2 regions of the Halomonas sp. C22 genome follow, and region 2 is predicted to be linked to the other one. Evidence: predicted binding sites of a transcription regulator. Region 2 holds the regulator's gene; the other holds the start of a gene.
What was found. The regulator LexA, encoded in region 2, represses DNA repair genes until DNA is damaged. The targets are predictions, from matches to a motif close to TACTGTNTANNTANACAGTA.
Positions count from the first base shown of each region.

Region 1 (9,310 bases), on a different contig from region 2:
TTAATGCGATCCTGCGCGGTATAAATCTGGCCTTGCTTGGCGTACTTGCGTTTGAGGTCGGCTTTCTGGTCGTCTGACAGGGCGGCGGTCACCTTATCAAACCAGCTGTCGACCGCCTTCTGATTGACATCTAGCTGGGGTTTTCGCTCTTCGTACAGCAGCGGCGTCACGGTGCCGTCTTCCACCGCCCGCTTCATGGTGTAGGCGTGAATGATGGACCCGAATTTCTCGGCGGTTTCGCTTTTCTCGTTTTTCAGTAGCGGCGTGCCGGTAAACGCAATGAACGAGGCATTGGGCAGAGCTTGGCGCATCCGCTGGTGGTTTTCACCCCCCTGGCTACGGTGGCCTTCATCCACAACGACAATGATATTTTCCGAGGGGTTATAGCACTCTGGTTGCTTAGCGGCGGAAGCGAATTTGTTAATGATGGTGAAGATAATCCGCTCATTACCTTGGCCAATACGTTTGGCCAGGTCCTTGCCCGAGCGTGTTTTGGCGAGAGCGTCACCGCTTTTCTTACCGGCGATGTCGCTGCCAAACGCCCCACCGGTTAGGAAGGTCTTGGAGAGCTGTTTCTCCAGATCCACCCGATCCGTGACGACGATGACCCGGCAATTCTTTAGCGCGTCACTGAGCAGGAGAGCACGACAGAGGTACACCATGGTGAACGATTTACCGGAGCCGGTGGTGTGCCACAGCACGCCACCCCGGCGCTCACCGTTGGGCTTAAAGCCCGAGATGCGTTCCAACAAAGCCTTGATGCCGAATGCCTGGGGGTAACGGGCCGCGATCTTGCCTACTTTGCGGTCGAACAGGATGAATAGCCGGAGAAATTCCAGAAACCGGTGCCTATCCAGCAAGCCGACGAGAAGCCGGTCTTGTTCGGTCGGCGTGACGTGCTTTGACCATAGCTGTTCAAAGTAAGCCCGAACCTTCGGAGGCTTGCCCTGGAACAGCGCGTCCTTAATCGAGGCAGACAAGGGCTGGTTCTTGATGCCCTGAACGTAGGGGTCGTCAAACTCTTCATCTTTCCACGTTGACCAGAACTTGGCCGGGGTATGGGTCGTACCGTACCGGCCATCGTTGCTGCTGATGGCGAGCAGCAACTGGGCGAACGCGTACAGGTAAGGGATTTCATCGTTTTTCTGGTTACGGAGGTTCTGGCTAATGCCTTCCTCCACCATGTTCTTATTGGGGTTGCCAGAAGCGGCACGCTTGGCCTCTATCACCGCCAAAGGAATACCGTTCACGAACGCCACCACATCGGGTCGGCGGGTATGGGTGCCCTGGGTGGAGAGCACCTCCATCTCCTCGGTGATGTGGAACTCGTTGTTGTCGGGGTTCTCCCAGTCGATCAGGTGGATCGTGGGCTGGGCCTTCTTGCCGCCGATGAACTCGGTCACGGTGATGCCGAGGGTCAGCATGTCGTACACGGACTGGTTGGCGTCCATCAGGCCCTGGGCCATGGAGGGTGTGGTGATCTCCCGGATCACCTGATCCACGGCCTGCTCGGACAACGGGTACCACTTGCCTTTGAACTCGAACTTGCGCCGGCGCAACACCCGCTCCAGCACCGGCTTCATGACCACTTCCCGCTGGCTGCCCCGAAGGTCCTGACACTCCGTGGCCGGCATAAACGTCCAGCCAAGGTTCATCAGAGTGGCCAGGGCCGGGATGTGGCTGGAATGCTGCTCATTCCCTTGAGGGGTGGTGTTCATGCGGCCTCCGTGTCCAGCTGCACCCGACGCTTGCCGGTCAGGAGTTGTTGCATCAGGGCTTTCTTTTCCAGCTTAAGCATATTCAGGCGTTTTGATAGGAGATCAAACTCTTGATCAGTAGATAAAAGGATCTCACCAATCGCCCTCTGTTCGGCTGGATTGGAGGGAATAAAAAGCGCCTGCTTTTGAACGTCTTTTTTCCCCAATCCCAACTGAGCCGTTCCGTTCGCTCGTCGTCGAAGGCTTTTATTCACTTTCTCTGAATTTATGAGATAACCGAGAAACTGGCTATCTGTCTTATAAGGTGTCAGTGCGTAGACATGATCCGCTAACAGATATTTCTCATTTTCTGGAATCACGCCCACACGGCCAATAATGTTTCCACCACCAATATCATCCTTCGGCATGACAAGCTGGCCTTCGGTAAGATACGGCCCATTCAGCGAAGTTTTCTTTGTTGGTACAAGCCTGCCTGTGCGGGTCACCGAACCCATATCGATAATGTACTTGTCTCCGATTTTATCTATGTATTTCGCTTTCGAAGAACCGGAGGTAATTTCCACTAGATCACCTAACTGAGCAGGTACCCACTCCCCCTCAAACCCCGGCAACCGCTTCTTCCCGGTCAGCAACTGCTGCATCAACCCTTTCTTCCGCTGCTGGCTGTTCTCAAGCAGGCGCTCGGTGGCGGTGATGGCCTGATCCCAGGTGGAGAGGATCTGGGCGATCTTTTTTTGTTCGGGGAGGGGGGGAGTTGGAATCTTTGTTGCCTTAATGGTTTTTAAAGACAAATTCCGGATCGTTGTTCCTGTTAATTCAGATGAATAGAAGTTTTGGACTCTACTATCTGAAAGCACAAAGTAGATGAAGTCCAAATCTACTTTCGGCGAAATGTTCAAATAACAGGCGCTTTTACCAAGAACAACTCGCTCCCCGCGGTAGTATGCCAAGTTGCCGATTGTTCCATTAATCGACATCAAAAGAGTTCGTTCTGAAAGATCTCGCTGGTGGTTTATAGCGTCATACTCATCAACGTATTTAGTGGAACCGTTGATCACAACCCAGCCATTTTTAAGGTTGTTGCCGTTTATAAAATGAATGGTCGAGCGCTCAGCATACTTCGGCGTGCTGTGGATACCATCGCCAATTTTATCCGTTAGCTCTGAAAGTTCTTTTACTTGCCAATGCTCAGGCACCATAACCCAACTCCTTCAGATACCCGTCCATCTGCTCGTTCAGCTTCGCAATCTCGGCCTCGATCTCTTTCCGTTCCGCTTGCACGGCCATCAGGTCGATCTCTTCCTCTTCCTCGAAGGTGTCCACGTAGCGGGGGATGTTGAGGTTGAAGTCGTTTTCCTGGATCTCCTCCAGGCTGGCCAGATAGGCGTACTTGTCGATGTTCTCGCGCTGCTTATAGGTGTCGACCACCTTGGCGATGTTCTCATCGGACAGCTGGTTCTGGTTCTTGCCGGCCTTGAACTCGCGGCTGGCGTCGATGAACAGCACGTTGTTGTCGGTCTTGTCCTTACGGAACACCAGTACCGCTGCCGGAATGCCTGTGCCATAGAACAGTTTTTCGGGCAGGCCGATCACGGCATCTAGCAGGTTCTCCTCGATCAGCTTCTGACGGATTTTGCCTTCCGCAGAGCCCCGGAACAGGACGCCGTGGGGGACGACCACCGCCATGCGGCCGGTCTTTGGCTTCAGAGTCTCGATCATGTGCAGGATAAAGGCGTAGTCGCCCTTGGACTTGGGCGGTACCCCGCGTCGGAATCGGGCGTAGGGATCGCTGTCTGCGCCCTCAAAGCCCCATTTCTCCAGTGAGAACGGAGGATTGGCCACCACGATGTCGAAGTGCTTCAGGCCGCCGTTCTCATCGAGCAGCTTGGGATTACGGATGGTGTCGCCCCATTCCAGCTTGTGATTGTCGATCCCGTGCAGAAACATGTTCATCTTGGCCAGGGCCCAGGTGCTGCCGATGGCCTCCTGACCGAACAGGGCGAAGTTCTTGGAGCCATCGTGGCTCTTGCGAATCTGGTTGGCGCACTTGAGCAACAGGGACGCGGAGCCGCAAGCCGGGTCACAGATCTCATCGCCTTCCTTCGGCTCGACGATCTCAGCCATCAGCTCGGACACTTCCGGCGGGGTATAGAATTCACCGGCTTTCTTGCCGGAGGTGGCCGCAAAGTTCTTGATCAGGTATTCGTAGGCGTTGCCGATGACATCCAGCTTCCCGATCCGACTCGGACGCAGGTTCAGCTCCGGGCGGGCGAAGTCTTCCAGCAGGTGGCGCAGAATGTCGTTCTTCTGCTTCTCATCCCCCAGTTTGTTGGAGTTAAAGCTGATGTCCTGGAATACGTCGGCCAGCTTGACGATGTTGGCCTCTTCGATGGCGTGCAGGGCCTTGTCGATCCGCTCGCCGTTGCCCGGCTCATGGCGCTGGTCATACAGGGCGTAAAAGCCGGAATCCCGAGGCAGCACAAAGCGCTCGCTCTTCATCAGCTCTTCGATCAGCTCCGGGGTGTCGCCATATTCGGCCACGTAATTGTCGTAGTGATCCTGGTACACGTCGGACAGGTACTTCACGAACAGCATGGTGAGCACGTAGTCCTTGTAGATGCTGGGGTCTACGGTGCCCCGGAAGGTGTCGCAGGCGTTCCAGACCGCTTTGTTGATCTGATCCTGCTTAACGGAATCGTTACTCATATCATTTTCCTGTCGTCGTATCAGGACGAAGTAGTTGGTGGCCAGCGGCATCAACCATGCGCTGCCGATTTTCGATTAACTGGTTAAAAAGCTGTTGTTCGCGGGTGGCGGCATCGGCCAGTTTGACCATCAGCGCCTGCTGCTCAATAGGCGGTACCACAATAGGCAGGTTGCCCAGCTGTGACTTGGTAATGCTGGGTGCCGCCGACCCCTGAGAGCACATGGCAAAATAGCGCTGGGCATTCACATGGTTGAGCTGCCAAGCCAAAAATTCAGGCAAGACGTTACATGCGCTTGAGGTAAGCCGGATGTGATAGAAATTCGGCGTGCAGACAGTATTGCGTGGAAGCTCCCGAACCACCGCCGCATCATTTCGTGTGCCCTTGGCCATAAACAGAATGTCGCCAGAACATAGATATTCCGGGCGTTTGCGGCCTGGCAACGTCACCCGATCCAGCGTTTTGCCTTGTGGGTCATAAAGGGCTTCACCCACGATAAGGTGGCGGTACTGCACAACAAAAGCATCGCCTTGGCTATCCAGCTCTAGCTTTCCACGAAAGGGGTAACCAGGCTGAATGGCGGCAATACTCTGTAGCAAACATCGTCTTTTGGGTTGATGATTCATGCAGCGATGCCAATGTCATGGTTAAGATGAATTAACCTTACCACGCGTGCATCATCGCGCAAGATGCAGTTTAAAAATAAGGGCAATGCCAACCAAGGAGGCTGTGATGTCAGGTGAAGAACAAACACCAGTGGAGACTCCACAAAATAACCCACTGCAAAAGCTCAAAGGCTCCGTGCAGCGCTACGACCAGCCGTTTGAACCCGTTGGTGTCGAGGACTGGGAAGCAGCCCTGCTTGATGGGCTAACGCCTGAGACCGCCCATGCTGATGAGCTTGCGACACCATCCTTAAAAGAACTCGGGGAAGACCCTGACAGGAAGCGATAAATCTCTACTCAGAGCTTGTTGATGCGGCGCCTCTCCGTATACTGTATGAAACAACAGTTATTTTAGAGGCTCGGCGTATGACCACAACCGCTTCGTTCATAGGCACTGCTGCCCTATGCCCCGTACCCCAACCGTTACCCATGTTCGCCAGTGCTGTGCGGGCAGGATTTCCAAGTCCCGCTGATGACCACCTGGATGCGGAGATGGATCTGCATCGCCATGTCGTTAAGCGACCTGCGGCCACTTTCTTTGTGCGTGCTGAAGGCGACTCAATGTTAGGTGATGGCATCCATCATGGTGACCTGCTGGTGGTGGATCGCAGCCTAGAGCCGCTGCCTGGGCGTGTGATTGTTATTGCGGTCGATGGCGAACTCACTGTTAAACGGCTAGAGCGTGTCGGGCAACGTGCCTACCTGAGAGCAAGTAACCCTGCCTATAAGCCAATCCCATTGGAGGGTCGCGAATCGCATGTGTGGGGTGTCGTAACACATGTCCTGCACAGCCTGCCAGGTGCTACACCGCTATGATAGCCTTGGTCGATTGCAATAATTTCTACGTCAGCTGTGAGCGGGTGTTTAATCCCACGCTAGAAGGGCGACCTGTTGGTGTGCTCTCTAACAACGACGGTTGTGTGGTGGCCCGCTCCAATGAGCTAAAAGCGCTGGGTGTCGAGATGGGGACGGCCATGCATTTGCTGCCGCCGTTTATCCGCCGCCAATCTATTCTCTTGTCGAGTAATTATGCGCTTTACGGGGATATGAGCCGTCGCGTGACAGAGGCACTAACAGAGTTTTCGCCGGACGTAGAGGTGTACTCCATCGACGAAAGCTTTGTGGGGTTTCACGGCTTTGAACCTGCGACCCTAGAAGCCTATGGGCAAAAATTACGCCAGACAGTACGGCAATGGACGGGAATTCCGGTTTCGGTCGGTTTTGCGCCGACACGGGTATTGGCCAAAGTAGCCAACCACGCCGCAAAGAAACACCCAGGCTACCAAGAACAAGGTGTTTGCCTGTTAACGGCGGATAGCCATGCCACTCAAGCGCTACTCAAACAGCTACCGGTGACCGAACTATGGGGCATTGCACGACGTACCGGCGAACGGTTACGCGTGATGGGGATAGACACCGCCTGGCAGCTGCGCGAAGCCGATCCAAAGCACATTCGGCGTCACTTCAGCGTGGTGCAGGAACGCATTGTCTGGGAATTACGCGGACAGCCTGCGATTCAACTCGACGATATGAGCCAACCCAAACAACAGATCATGGTATCCCGCTCGTTTGGGCGCCTCACCTCCAGCCCTCATGACCTGCGTGAAGCCCTTCGCCAACATGCTGCCCGCGCGGGTGAAAAACTACGCAAGCAGCACAGCGTCACCAGCGCCGTGATGGTGTTTGTGCGCACCAATGCGTTTCGACAAGATTTGCCACAGTACCGTAATCGCGTGGTAGTGACACTAGAACGCCCGACGGACGATAGTCGCGAGCTGATTCATGCTGCGATTCAAGGGCTCCGGCAGCTCTGGCGTAAGGGCTACGCCTACCATAAAGCCGGCATCATGCTTCTCGATCTCTCCCCCAAAGCCAACCGCCAACTGACACTGACAGAAACACCGCAAACAGAGGAAGAAGCAAGGCGTAGTGAACGGTTGATGGCTACTGTCGACAAGCTCAATCGAGAACTAGGGCGAGGGACGATACAACTAGGGCTGCCTCGGGTTGGAAATGCCTGGACATTACGCGCTGAACACCGCACGCCGCGCTATACCACTCGCTGGGAAGAGCTAGTGAACGTTAAGCTTTAAGCGGCAGCGCTGCTAATTAAAAAAGCCAGAATGGTGAGCAAATCAAATAATCTGGTGCTAAGGTGGTTTAGAAATTAGCGGTGCGTAATATATTTGGAGAGCAGGATGCCCCTAGCCAAGCCGTCTACTAACGACCCTTTACAAAGTGTGTTTGCTTTCCGCGCTTTTGATTTACGGGACAGATTCCCCCAGCCACTAGAAACGTTTCGCCAAGCACTGGAGTGTTTACAAAGCGGTGATGCTTACCTGCCCGATATGAGCGGTGAGATTGTGGCTTACCTCCGTGATGGTCGCGCACTGCCTATCCCAGAATATTTTTTCATCATTCAAAGCGGCAACACTAGCGCTGTGGTGCCACCGCAAGAAAATGATTATGTCTGCGCAGCTGTTGAAGCTTGGTTACGAGACGCGTTGCTGAAGACATCGACACTACTAGAGAAAGCATCAGCAGTCAGACCTGCTCGGCTCAACATCCTACTTGATCAATGCGATCCAAATGCCCCGGAACCTGACGACATTCAAGGATGGCAGAATATGCGCGATGTCGGCAGAGAAATCATCGACACCCCCAGCAGAGAAGATGTCTGGGAAGCAGCAGTTCAGGTAATGGGGGAGGTACAGGCAAGACGCTGGATGAAAACAGCGCATCCGCAGCTGGATGGTAAAAGCCCCAATTTATGCATTGAGGACGATCCTGCGCGGGTTTATGAGCTTGTGTTGCAGATGAACACAGGAGCGAGCTAATGGCTGATATCGACCGAGGCTGTGTGAAAACGTAGTGGCCGCTATACTTTGCCAAGGTACCCAGAGGAAATGGTGATGAAGTGATTCGTGGTAGGCGAGGCCCGAGACCAAAGCACGTTATTCCCTATTCGAAAAGAACAGGAACGATATAGATGAACTGGATTGGCTCACGGTGGTGGAAGTTCGACTTTCACAATCATACTCCGGTCTCCGATGATTATGGGAAAGGCCCTGACCAGGTCCTGCATAAGCAGATATCCCATAAGGATTAGCTGCTCAACTACATGCGGAAAGGCATCGATTGCGTCGCGGTGACGGATCACAATTCAGGTGCCTGGATTGATCCACTAAAGCAGGCACTCTTGGAGTTGTCATCCGAAGGTCATCCGGATTATCGACAGCTCTATCTGTTCCCCGGCGTCGAGATTACCGTTCAGGGGAATATCCATATTCTGGCGATTTTCGGCACAGATAAGACCACCTCGGACATTGACTCGCTTCTTGGTGCTGTGAGGTATCGAGCCACCAAAGGGAGCAGCGACGGCTGCTCTGAATGCTCTGCTGTTGAGGTAATTGACGAAATAGCAAGGTCGGGGGGATTGGCGATCCCTGCTCATGTCGATCAGGCCAACGGACTTTTTACAGTTTATTCCGGCAATACACTGGAGCAGGTTCTCGACAACAAGAACGTATTTTCCATGGAAGTTACAACGCGAAACGATATGAGGCGCCAGGTGTTTGAGTACGTCGAGCTGGACTACAACAAACAACGGCGGCACAGTGCTATTGGGATGATCAGCCCAGAGGCCTTTGAAGCCCGAATGATCGCTTAAACCAGTGTCCACTGTTGCTGGGTAAGATCATTTTTCAGCGATGAGTGAATATGATTTAGGCTACCGCATAAGATAGTACGAGTTAGTGTTTCTCAAGAAAGTGGATTACAAAAAAATTCTGATATTGGAAAGAGGCAGCCACGGTGGGCATACGAAAAATAAGTGATTTGAAACCGGTTTTTAGCGGTGACAACGTTGTTGAGTGGCAGTCACCTGCTGGAACGAGGTTTCGTTTCGAGCGAGACCGTAGTGCAGTGGGGCAGGAAATGGTGCCGGGAAGCGAAGTATACGATTGGCACGTCCTGGCTAAGAGTGACCTGAGTCATGCTAAGCGAATGGTGTTTCGGCTAATTAATGAAGACGAATTCTAAGTATTAGCAAAGTGGCGCTTTGTAGAAGCAGCTTAGGATAGTGATAAGATTTTGAAATTAATGAAAAAAGGAATGAAAATTGGAAATAGAAATTTGGGATGGCGGATTACAAGAGCAAGAAGTATCAGCTATTGAAAAAATAAAGGGAGCTTTTTCTGATAAGACTCAAGTGGACAGAAAT
Region 1 covers NZ_VBVC01000006.1:46,557-55,866, forward strand. Annotated here, with positions in the region: gene FEU76_RS12450 (type I restriction endonuclease subunit R) at 1-1,718, opposite strand, end outside; gene FEU76_RS12455 (restriction endonuclease subunit S) at 1,715-2,917, opposite strand; gene FEU76_RS12460 (type I restriction-modification system subunit M) at 2,907-4,424, opposite strand; gene FEU76_RS12465 (restriction endonuclease subunit S) at 4,426-5,049, opposite strand; gene FEU76_RS12470 (hypothetical protein) at 5,156-5,377, shown strand; gene FEU76_RS12475 (LexA family protein) at 5,518-5,904, shown strand; gene FEU76_RS12480 (Y-family DNA polymerase) at 5,901-7,181, shown strand; gene FEU76_RS18605 (hypothetical protein) at 7,287-7,925, shown strand; partial or broken gene FEU76_RS18850 (IS3 family transposase) at 8,636-8,758, shown strand; gene FEU76_RS12500 (AAA domain-containing protein) at 9,209-9,310, shown strand, end outside.
Region 1: a site for LexA is predicted at 5,417-5,436, ahead of FEU76_RS12475 (LexA family protein). Genes of this name have one in related genera too.

Region 2 (9,310 bases):
GCGGCTTTCGATCAGGTACAAACCCAGATCGATGCGGCACGGGCCGACTGTGTCGTGTTGGCGCGGTACATGCAGATACTGCCCCCCTCGTTGTGCGAGCGCTATGCCGGGCGCGTCATCAATATTCATCACAGCTTCTTGCCCTCCTTTGCCGGGGCAAAGCCTTACCACCAGGCTTACGAGCGTGGCGTCAAGCTGATCGGTGCCACCTGCCATTACGTGACCGAAGAGCTGGATGCGGGGCCCATCATCGAGCAGGATATCCATCGGGTAAGCCACTGCCATACGCCCACCGATCTGGTGCGCTTTGGCCGTGATGTGGAAAAAGCCGTGCTGGCCCGCGGCCTGCGCTGGCATCTGGAAGACCGCGTATTGATTCACGGTAACAAGACCGTCGTGTTCAGCTAACTCGCCCACCGGGGAGGGGCGCCATGTCCTTTGCACAAAGCGTGCTGGCCACCTGGGCACTGCTGGCTACCTGGCTGGTGTCGGCAGGTGCGCTGGGGTGGGTGCTTTGGCAGCGCCCCTGGCAGCCGCTGCTGGAAGATACCGGTTTGCAGCATCGCTGGATGGCCGCGACGCTTGCCGTGATGCTGATGTGGCAGCTGCGGGCCCAGGCGGTCGATTGGTTGACCCTGCATCTGGTGTTCACGGTGCTGATGACGCTGGTGTTCAAGGTGCCCCTGGCCTTGATCAGCAACTTGCTGCTCAACGTGGCGATGGTGGTGATCGGGCGCAATGCCTGGGAGCTGTTGGGGCCCAACGTGTTGGTGACGGGACTGGTGCCCGCCGTGATCACGGGGGTGGTATGGCGTATCGTGGATCGCCGCTTGCCGGACAACCTGATGGTGTTTCTGTTTGCCTGCGGTTTTTTCGGTGCTGCGCTGGCCACGCTAGGAGGCGGGCTGGCGGCCGTGGGGCTGATTCTGGTGGCGGGCACCGACCCTGAAGCGATTTATCTGGCTCAGGAGTATGCCCGCTTTTTACCCTTGCTGATGCCCTCGGAAGCCTTCATCACCGGCATGCTGCTGAGTATCTTGCTGGTCTACCACCCGCACTGGGTCGCCACGTTCAACGACCATCGTTACATAGATATGCAGTAGGCGGTGGCTTGGTCCAGTGCCCTGGCCCAGTATTTTAGCCCAGTGCCTGGCCGTTGCCGCCTCGGATGACGCCTACCCCGACGCCTTCGATATCCAGCTGTTGAGTTCTCAGGTCGATTTCGATGGGGGCGAAGTCTTCGTTCTCGGCGAGCAGCGTGACGTGATGCCCCTGGCGTTTAAAACGCTTGACCGTGACTTCGTCTTCCAGGCGCGCGACGACGATCTGACCGTCACGCACGCGGTCGGTACGATGCACCGCCAGCAGATCGCCTTCCAGAATGCCCACGTCCTTCATCGACAGGCCGCGAACTCGCAGCAGATAGTCGGCCTTGGGGGTGAAGTACTCTGCAGGGAGCGGGCAGTAACGGTCGATATGCTCCGCTGCCAGAATGGGACTGCCCGCCGCGACTTCGCCAATGACCGGCAGCCCGCTGGGCGTGGCATCGTTGGCGGCGCTGGCAGGCTCGGCTGCCGGGGGCGTGGCGTCGAGCGGCTCCTGGTTGGGCAGGCGTATGCCGCGGGACGTATTGCGAATGATGCGAATGGCACCTTTGCGCTCCAGAGCGCGCAGATGCTCTTCGGCGGCGTTGGGGGAACGAAAGCCCAGCGCCTTGGCGATTTCGGCGCGGGTAGGGGGGTAGCCAAGCTCGCCCATGGTCTTCACGATAAAATCATATACATGCTGCTGGCGTGCGGTGAGTGGGCGTGACATATCAGACTCCAAACAGTGAAAAGACAGTCGCTACATGTCCGTAAAATCAGTATGTGTTTAAGTATACAGTATGTTGCTCTGTCCAGTACATGATGAGTTGCAATCCGTACCGTGGCACGCAGCCTGAACCTTGAGCGGGATAATCGTTTGAGCCAGCAGGGGTAATGGCATACTATTCGCCAACGCGATCGCCATGTTTTAAACACCTGTTTTGGGAGGGCGCTATGGCCCAGTCGGATACGGTCACACGTATTTTGGATACGGCAGAGGTGCTCTTTGCAGAGCGGGGGTTTGCCGAGACATCACTGCGCAATATCACCAGCAAAGCGCGGGTCAACCTTGCTGCCGTCAATTATCACTTCGGGTCGAAGAAAGCGCTGATACAGGCGGTATTTGCCCGTTACCTAGACCCGTTCTCCGAACGCTTCCATACTGCGCTGGACGAGCTGGAAGCGCGCTACGAAGGCCAGGCCATTCCTCTGGAGGTGCTGCTGGAAACCATGGCCACTACCGTGCTGGCCGTGCCTGCCGAGCGGCATAGCCTGAAAGTGTTCATGCGGCTGCTGGGGCTGGCTTACAGCCAGGCGCAAGGACACCTGCGTCGCTACATTCAGCAGCAGTATGGCGATGTCTTCACGCGCTTCACGGAGTTGGTGCGCCGGGCGACCCCCGAGCTGCCAGATGCCGAGCGTTTCTGGCGGCTGCACTTCATGCTGGGCACGGTGATTTTCACTCTGTCTGGCCTGGATGCACTGCGCGATATCGCCGCCAAGGATTATCAAGAGCAGGTAACGGTACGCGACTTGATCCGACGTCTGCGCCCCGTTGTGGTGGCGGCCATGAGCGCGCCGATGCCGTTGCCCGCAGCAACCGTGGATGAGAAGCCCCATGCACACGCCCAGATTGGCTGACCTGCCGCCCGTTGACGGTGGCTGGATGGAAATCGACACCGAGGCCCAACGCCTGCGCTGGTGGCAGGGGAGCGCGCTAGAGCATGAATGCGCCATTTCGACGGGCAAGGCCGGCGTAGGGCAAGAAGAGGGCAGTGGACGTACTCCGTTGGGTTGGCACTACATTCGAGCAGCGATTGGCGATGGGCTACCCGAGGATGCGGTCTTTCGGGGGCGTCGTTGGACCGGAGAGGTCTACTCTGCCGATTTGGCGGTCGAATTCCCCGAGCGCGACTGGATCTTGACCCGCATACTGTGGCTATGTGGCCTGGAGCGCGGTATCAATCGCGGCGGCTGTGTCGATTCCCAGCGTCGCTACATCTACCTGCACGGTACTCCCCCTGACCAGCCCATGGGCCTTGCTGCTTCTCACGGCTGTGTGCGTCTACGTAATCCCGACCTGCTCTGGCTTTTCAAACGGGCTGTGCCGGGTACGCCAGTATGGCTGCATTGACGTTTTCCCCGCTGGCATACTCCACATTTTGAAAGATCACACGGGTGGTCTAGAATGACGCCCTTTTTCCTGGACCCAGTACGATGACTCAACCTTTAGGCCCGGTCATGCTCGACCTGGAAGGCCAGACCCTGACCAAGGAAGACAAGCGCCTGCTGAAGAATCCCGCGGTAGGTGGCGTGATTCTGTTTGCTCGTAACGTGGAAAGCGCCACCCAAGTGCGGGAGCTGTGTGACAGCATTCGTCGTGTGCGCGGCGACCTGCTATTGGCCGTCGACCAAGAGGGCGGTCGGGTCCAGCGTATCCGGCAAGGCGTGACGCGCCTGCCGCCCATGGCTCGGATTGGCGACGTGTTTGCCCATGATCAGTCGGTAGGGCTGGCGCTGGCCAAAGATACCGGCTGGCTGCTGGGCATGGAAATGGCCGCCTGTGGCCTGGACATCAGCTTTGCCCCCGTGCTGGACGTGGACAGCGGTATTTCCAGCGTGATCGGGGAGCGCAGCTTCAGCCGAGACCCTCAGCACGTCGCCTTGCTGGGGCAAGCCTTCGTGCACGGATTGCATGAGGCGGGAATGGCAGCTGTGGGCAAGCACTTTCCCGGCCACGGCGGCGTGGGGGCCGATTCGCACACCGCCCTCCCTGTCGATGAGCGTCCGCTCTCGGCCATCAAGGAGCACGACCTGGTGCCCTTCAGCCAGCTTGCCACGCTGCTCAACGGCGTCATGCCCGCCCATATCGTCTACTCTGCCTTCGATTCGCGTCCGGCCGGTTTTTCGCCCAGTTGGCTAGGCATGCTGCGTGAGTCGCTGGGCTTCAAAGGCTGCATCTTCTCGGATGACCTGAGCATGGCGGGGGCTCATGAGGCGGGTGGCCCCGCCGAGCGTGCCAAGGCTGCCCTGGCAGCGGGCTGCGACATGCTGCTGATCTGCAACGACCGTGAGGCTGCGCTGGAAGTGGTGCAGGCCTGTCATGACGTATTCAACAAGCGGCCCGCCAAGCTGCGTTATGGTCGCGCGCGACCGCAGCTGGAAGCACTGGCCGCGCTGGGCCGTTGGCGCAAGACCCACGCCAGGCTGGAAGCGCTGGTCGCTGACGCCAGCTAATTGACCCATAAACTGTTTTGGAGAGGCTCGATGTCCAAATTGGATAAAGAGGCGCTGGAGTCGCTGGACTCCATGCGCGAGTTGATGGACAACGCCGACTGCTTGATTTCACAGGAGCAGGTCGAGCGTGCGCTGGACCGTATGGCGGAAGAGATTACCCGTGACCTGGGCGATAAGCTGCCGGTTTTCTACTGCGTCATGAACGGGGGGTTGATCACCACCGGTCATCTGCTGACACGTCTGGGTTTCCCACTGGAAGTGGACTACCTGCACGCTACCCGCTACCGCAATGAACTGCGCGGCGGCGAGCTGTTCTGGCGGGTCTCTCCGGAAGTCCCCATGGCGGGTCGGCATGTGGTGATCGTCGACGATATTCTCGATGAAGGCGCCACCCTGGCGGCCATCCTGGCGTACTGCAAGGAAGCCCAGGCCGCCAGCGTGACCACCGCCGTACTGGTGGACAAGCAGCACGACCGCAAGGCAGTCCCTGGCCTGAAGGCCGATTACTGCAGTCTGGAAGTCGCCGACCGCTACGTCTTCGGTTTCGGCATGGACTACAAAGGCTACTGGCGGAATGCCCCGGGGATTTTTGCGCCCAAGGGCATGTAAAGCACTGGCCTAGCGGGGCGAGAAACGTCTTGCCAGGCCGGTTTCGGCAATCATGCGGGTGGAGATCTCCTCCACGGAGAAGCGTGTGGTGTCGATGAAAGGAATGTTCATGCTGCGGTAGAGCGATTCGGCCTGCTCGACTTCCTGCAGGCACTGATCCATGGAGCTGTAGCGGCTGTTGGGGCGACGCTCGTTGCGAATGGCCGCCAGTCGCCGGGCATCGATGGTCAGGCCGAACAGCTTGTGCCGGTGCGGTGCCAGCGCTTTCGGCAATTTCAAGTGGCCATCTTCATCCAGGTCGTCCTCGGTCAGCGGATAGTTGGCCGCGCGAATGCCGAATTGAAGCGCCAGGTACAAGGACGTTGGCGTTTTACCGCAGCGAGATACCCCCACCAGAATGATGTCTGCCTTGTCGTATTGATGGGTGCGGGCACCGTCATCGTTATCCAGTGCAAAATGCACCGAGTGGATACGGTCCATGTAGACATCGTCGCTGCCTATGGAGTGGGTGCGCCCCACGCTGTAGGAAGAGTGCGTGCCCAGCTCTTGCTCCAGCGGTTCCAGAAACGTCGAGAAGATATCGACCTTGAAGCCGGAGGCCTGGCGGATGACGTTGCGGATCTGCTGGTCGACGATGGTGTCGATGATGATGGGGCGAACACCGTCGCGCATCGCGGTGGACTCGATGATCTCGGCGACGGCTTGAGCCTTTTCCAAGGTGTCGATGTAGGGCTTGGTGATCATGTTGATGTCCACGTCACTGAACTGCGCCAACAGGCTGCGCCCCAGGCTTTCTGCCGTGATCCCCGTGCCATCGGAAATAAAAAAGGCTGTTCGTTTCATAGTCTGTCCGCCATCCTCACCCAACTGATTTACGAGCGCTCATTGTGTGCCGTGTGCCATGGCAGTACAACGTTTTCGAGTGCAGGGTTTTCGAGTGCAGGGTTTTCGTGAGCAGGGTTTGCGTGTGCAGGGTACTTGCGATTGGCCTCGCAATTGTGCTCGCGCAAACAGGTCTGCGTCCTGTCCTGACTACATAAATGCCATGTTTCCGGCCGATGTTGTAAAAATCCTCCACTCCCTGCGCTGTTAGACCAATGGCGAATAGGGGGCCGCGATGCTAGGGTGACAGCGTGAATGGGTGTCGTCCCAACGGTTGCATCAATGTCTGAGTGAGGGGGTTGCGTGGAAGAGTACATTCTGTGGTTCGATCAGCTGGGTATGGCGGACGTCGAACGCGTGGGTGGTAAGAACGCCTCGCTTGGCGAAATGATCTCCAACCTGGCCGGTGTGGGTGTCACGGTGCCCGGCGGTTTCGCCACTACGGCCCATGCATACCGCGAGTTTCTCTCCCACGAAGGCCTCAACGACCGTATCAACGACACCCTGGCACGGCTCGACGTCGACGACGTCAAGGCGCTGGCCGAGGCTGGCAAGCGTATCCGCCAGTGGATCATCGAGACGCCGTTGCCGCCCACCTTCGAAGCGGCATTGGAGCAGGCGTACCAGCAGTTGCAGGCAAAACACCCCGGCCTGAAGGTTGCGGTGCGCAGCTCGGCAACGGCGGAAGACCTGCCGGATGCATCGTTCGCCGGTCAGCAGGAAACCTTCCTCAATATCGAAGGCCTGGCCAACATCAAGCATGCGGTTCACGAAGTCTTTGCCTCATTGTTCAATGATCGCGCAATTTCCTACCGCGTCCATCGGGGCTATGCCCATGAGAACGTTGCCCTGTCGGCCGGTGTGCAGAAAATGGTGCGCTCCGAGACCGGTGCGTCCGGTGTCATGTTTACCCTGGACACCGAGTCCGGCTACCGGGACGCGGTGTTCGTCACCGCCTCCTGGGGGCTGGGCGAGACCGTAGTGCAAGGGGCGGTCAACCCTGACGAGTTCTATGTGCACAAGCCCACGCTGGCCGCCGGGCGTCCGGCCGTGTTGCGTCGTACCCTGGGGTCGAAACTGATCAAGATGGTGTACGGCAAGGATGCCAGCGCAGGTCGTTCGGTGAAAACCGTTGACGTGCCTTACAAGGATCGCGGGCGTTTCTGTATCGACGACGAGCAGATCATGGACCTCGCCCGTCAGGCGGTCACCATCGAGCAGCATTACCAGCGGCCCATGGATATCGAGTGGGCGCTGGATGGTGATGACGGCAAGCTGTACATCGTGCAGGCACGTCCTGAAACCGTCGTTTCCCAGCAGGAGGGCGGCAAGCTGGAGCGCTTCCAGCTGCGCGAAAAGGGCCGCACGCTGATCACTGGTCGGGCCATTGGGCAACGCATTGGTCGTGGTGCGGTCAAGATTGTGCTCAGTCCTGACGAGATGGACAAGATTCAAGAGGGTGACATTCTGGTCACCGACATGACCGACCCCGACTGGGAGCCGATCATGAAGCGGGCATCGGCCATCGTCACCAACCGGGGCGGGCGTACCTGTCATGCGGCGATCATTGCCCGTGAGCTGGGCATTCCCGCGGTGGTGGGGTGTGGAGATGCCACCACGCAGCTGCAGGAAGGCTGCGACGTGACGGTCTCCTGTGCCGAGGGCGATACCGGCCATGTGTATGAAGGCCTGCTGGCCTTCGATTGCAACGTCTCCAGCGTCGATGCCATGCCGGAGATTCCCTTCAAGATCATGATGAACGTGGGCAACCCGGACCGTGCCTTTGGCTTTGCCAGCCTTCCCCATGCGGGCGTGGGGCTGGCGCGTCTGGAGTTCATCATCAACCGCATGATTGGTGTGCATCCCAAGGCGCTGCTGGATTATCAAACGCTGCCGGTTGACCTTCAGCAGGTGATCGACCTGCGTACGGCAGGGTACGCCGACCCGGTCAGTTTCTACGTGGACAAGCTGGTGGAGGGGATTTCCACCTTGGCGGCGGCGTTTCATCCGCAGCGGGTGATCGTTCGCCTCTCGGATTTCAAATCCAACGAATACGAGAACCTGATAGGCGGCAAGCTGTACGAGCCAGGTGAAGAGAACCCCATGCTGGGCTTCCGTGGCGCTTCTCGCTACATTTCCGATGCCTTCCGCCCCTGTTTCGAGCTGGAGTGTCGGGCGCTGAAGCGCGTGCGTGAAGAGATGGGCTTCACCAATGTCGAGATCATGGTGCCTTTCGTACGCACCACGGATGAAGCCCGTGAAGTAGTCGAGCTGCTGGCCGCCAACGGCCTGAAGCGCGGTGGCAGCAGCGACCCTGACGGCCTCAAGGTCATCATGATGTGCGAGCTGCCTGCCAATGCGCTGTTGGCCGACGAGTTCCTCGAATATTTCGACGGCTTCTCGATTGGCTCCAACGACCTGACACAGTTGACCCTTGGGCTGGATCGTGACTCGGGCATCGTGGCCCACCTGTTCGATGAACGTAATCCGGCGGTGAAAAAACTTTTGGCCATGGCCATTCAGGCGTGCAAGGCACGAGGCAAGTACGTGGGGATTTGTGGCCAGGGGCCTTCGGATCACCCGGACCTGGCCAAATGGCTCATGGAGCAAGGGATCGACTCGGTATCGCTGAACCCGGACGCGGTTCTCGAAACCTGGTTCATGCTGGCAGGAGAGAGTATCGCCTGACATCCATGGGTTAGTTAGCCTGCTGTTCGATTTGCGCCCGGCCATTGTGCCGGGCGCACGGGTTTTATAGGCTACGCTTTGTTTTGGATGACACCGCTCTGGATAACACCGCTCTGGATGACGGCGCCCCCGAGGCGCTGTGCGATGTCTGCCTGTGTCCTGGTTAAAAGGAGAGAAATTATGCTGCCTAAACGGGCAATCCCCCTGACGGGCCTACTACTCGTTCCTATGGTGAGCTGGGGGTTTAGTTACCAAGCCCCCGAGATGTCGCCGGAAGTAGGCTCAGGGTATGAGGAGAAGCCCGGTTGGGCCGTTGAATCCTTTGCCGTTGCTGCGGCGAACCCGCTGGCCACTGACGCGGGTTATCAAGTGCTCAAGGCCGGTGGCAACGCCATCGATGCGGCGGTGGCCGTGCAAATGGTGCTGACCCTGGTAGAGCCGCAGTCCAGTGGGATCGGCGGCGGCGCCTTCTTGATGCACTACGACGGCAGCAATGTGCAGGCCTTCGATGGTCGCGAGACCGCGCCTGCCGCGGCCACCGGTGAGCTGTTCATGGAAGATGGCGAGCCGCTGCCGTTCATGGAGGCGGTGGCCAGCGGTCTCTCTGTGGGGGTGCCGGGGGCACTGCGTATGCTGGAGCAGGCCCACGCCGAACATGGCCAACTCGCCTGGCGAGAGCTTTTCACCCCTGCCATTACGCTGGCGGAAGAGGGCTTTGCCGTCAGCCATCGGCTGCATACCAGCCTGGCCAACGATACGGCGCTGCGCGAGGACCCGTTGGCCCGAGCGTTCTACTACGATGAGCAAGG
Region 2 covers NZ_VBVC01000005.1:216,158-225,467, forward strand. Annotated here, with positions in the region: gene purU (formyltetrahydrofolate deformylase) at 1-408, shown strand, start outside; gene FEU76_RS12085 (energy-coupling factor ABC transporter permease) at 432-1,103, shown strand; gene lexA (transcriptional repressor LexA) at 1,138-1,815, opposite strand; gene FEU76_RS12095 (TetR/AcrR family transcriptional regulator) at 2,040-2,726, shown strand; gene FEU76_RS12100 (L,D-transpeptidase) at 2,704-3,219, shown strand; gene nagZ (beta-N-acetylhexosaminidase) at 3,303-4,322, shown strand; gene FEU76_RS12110 (hypoxanthine-guanine phosphoribosyltransferase) at 4,353-4,931, shown strand; gene ppsR (posphoenolpyruvate synthetase regulatory kinase/phosphorylase PpsR) at 4,941-5,774, opposite strand; gene ppsA (phosphoenolpyruvate synthase) at 6,117-8,501, shown strand; gene ggt (gamma-glutamyltransferase) at 8,682-9,310, shown strand, end outside.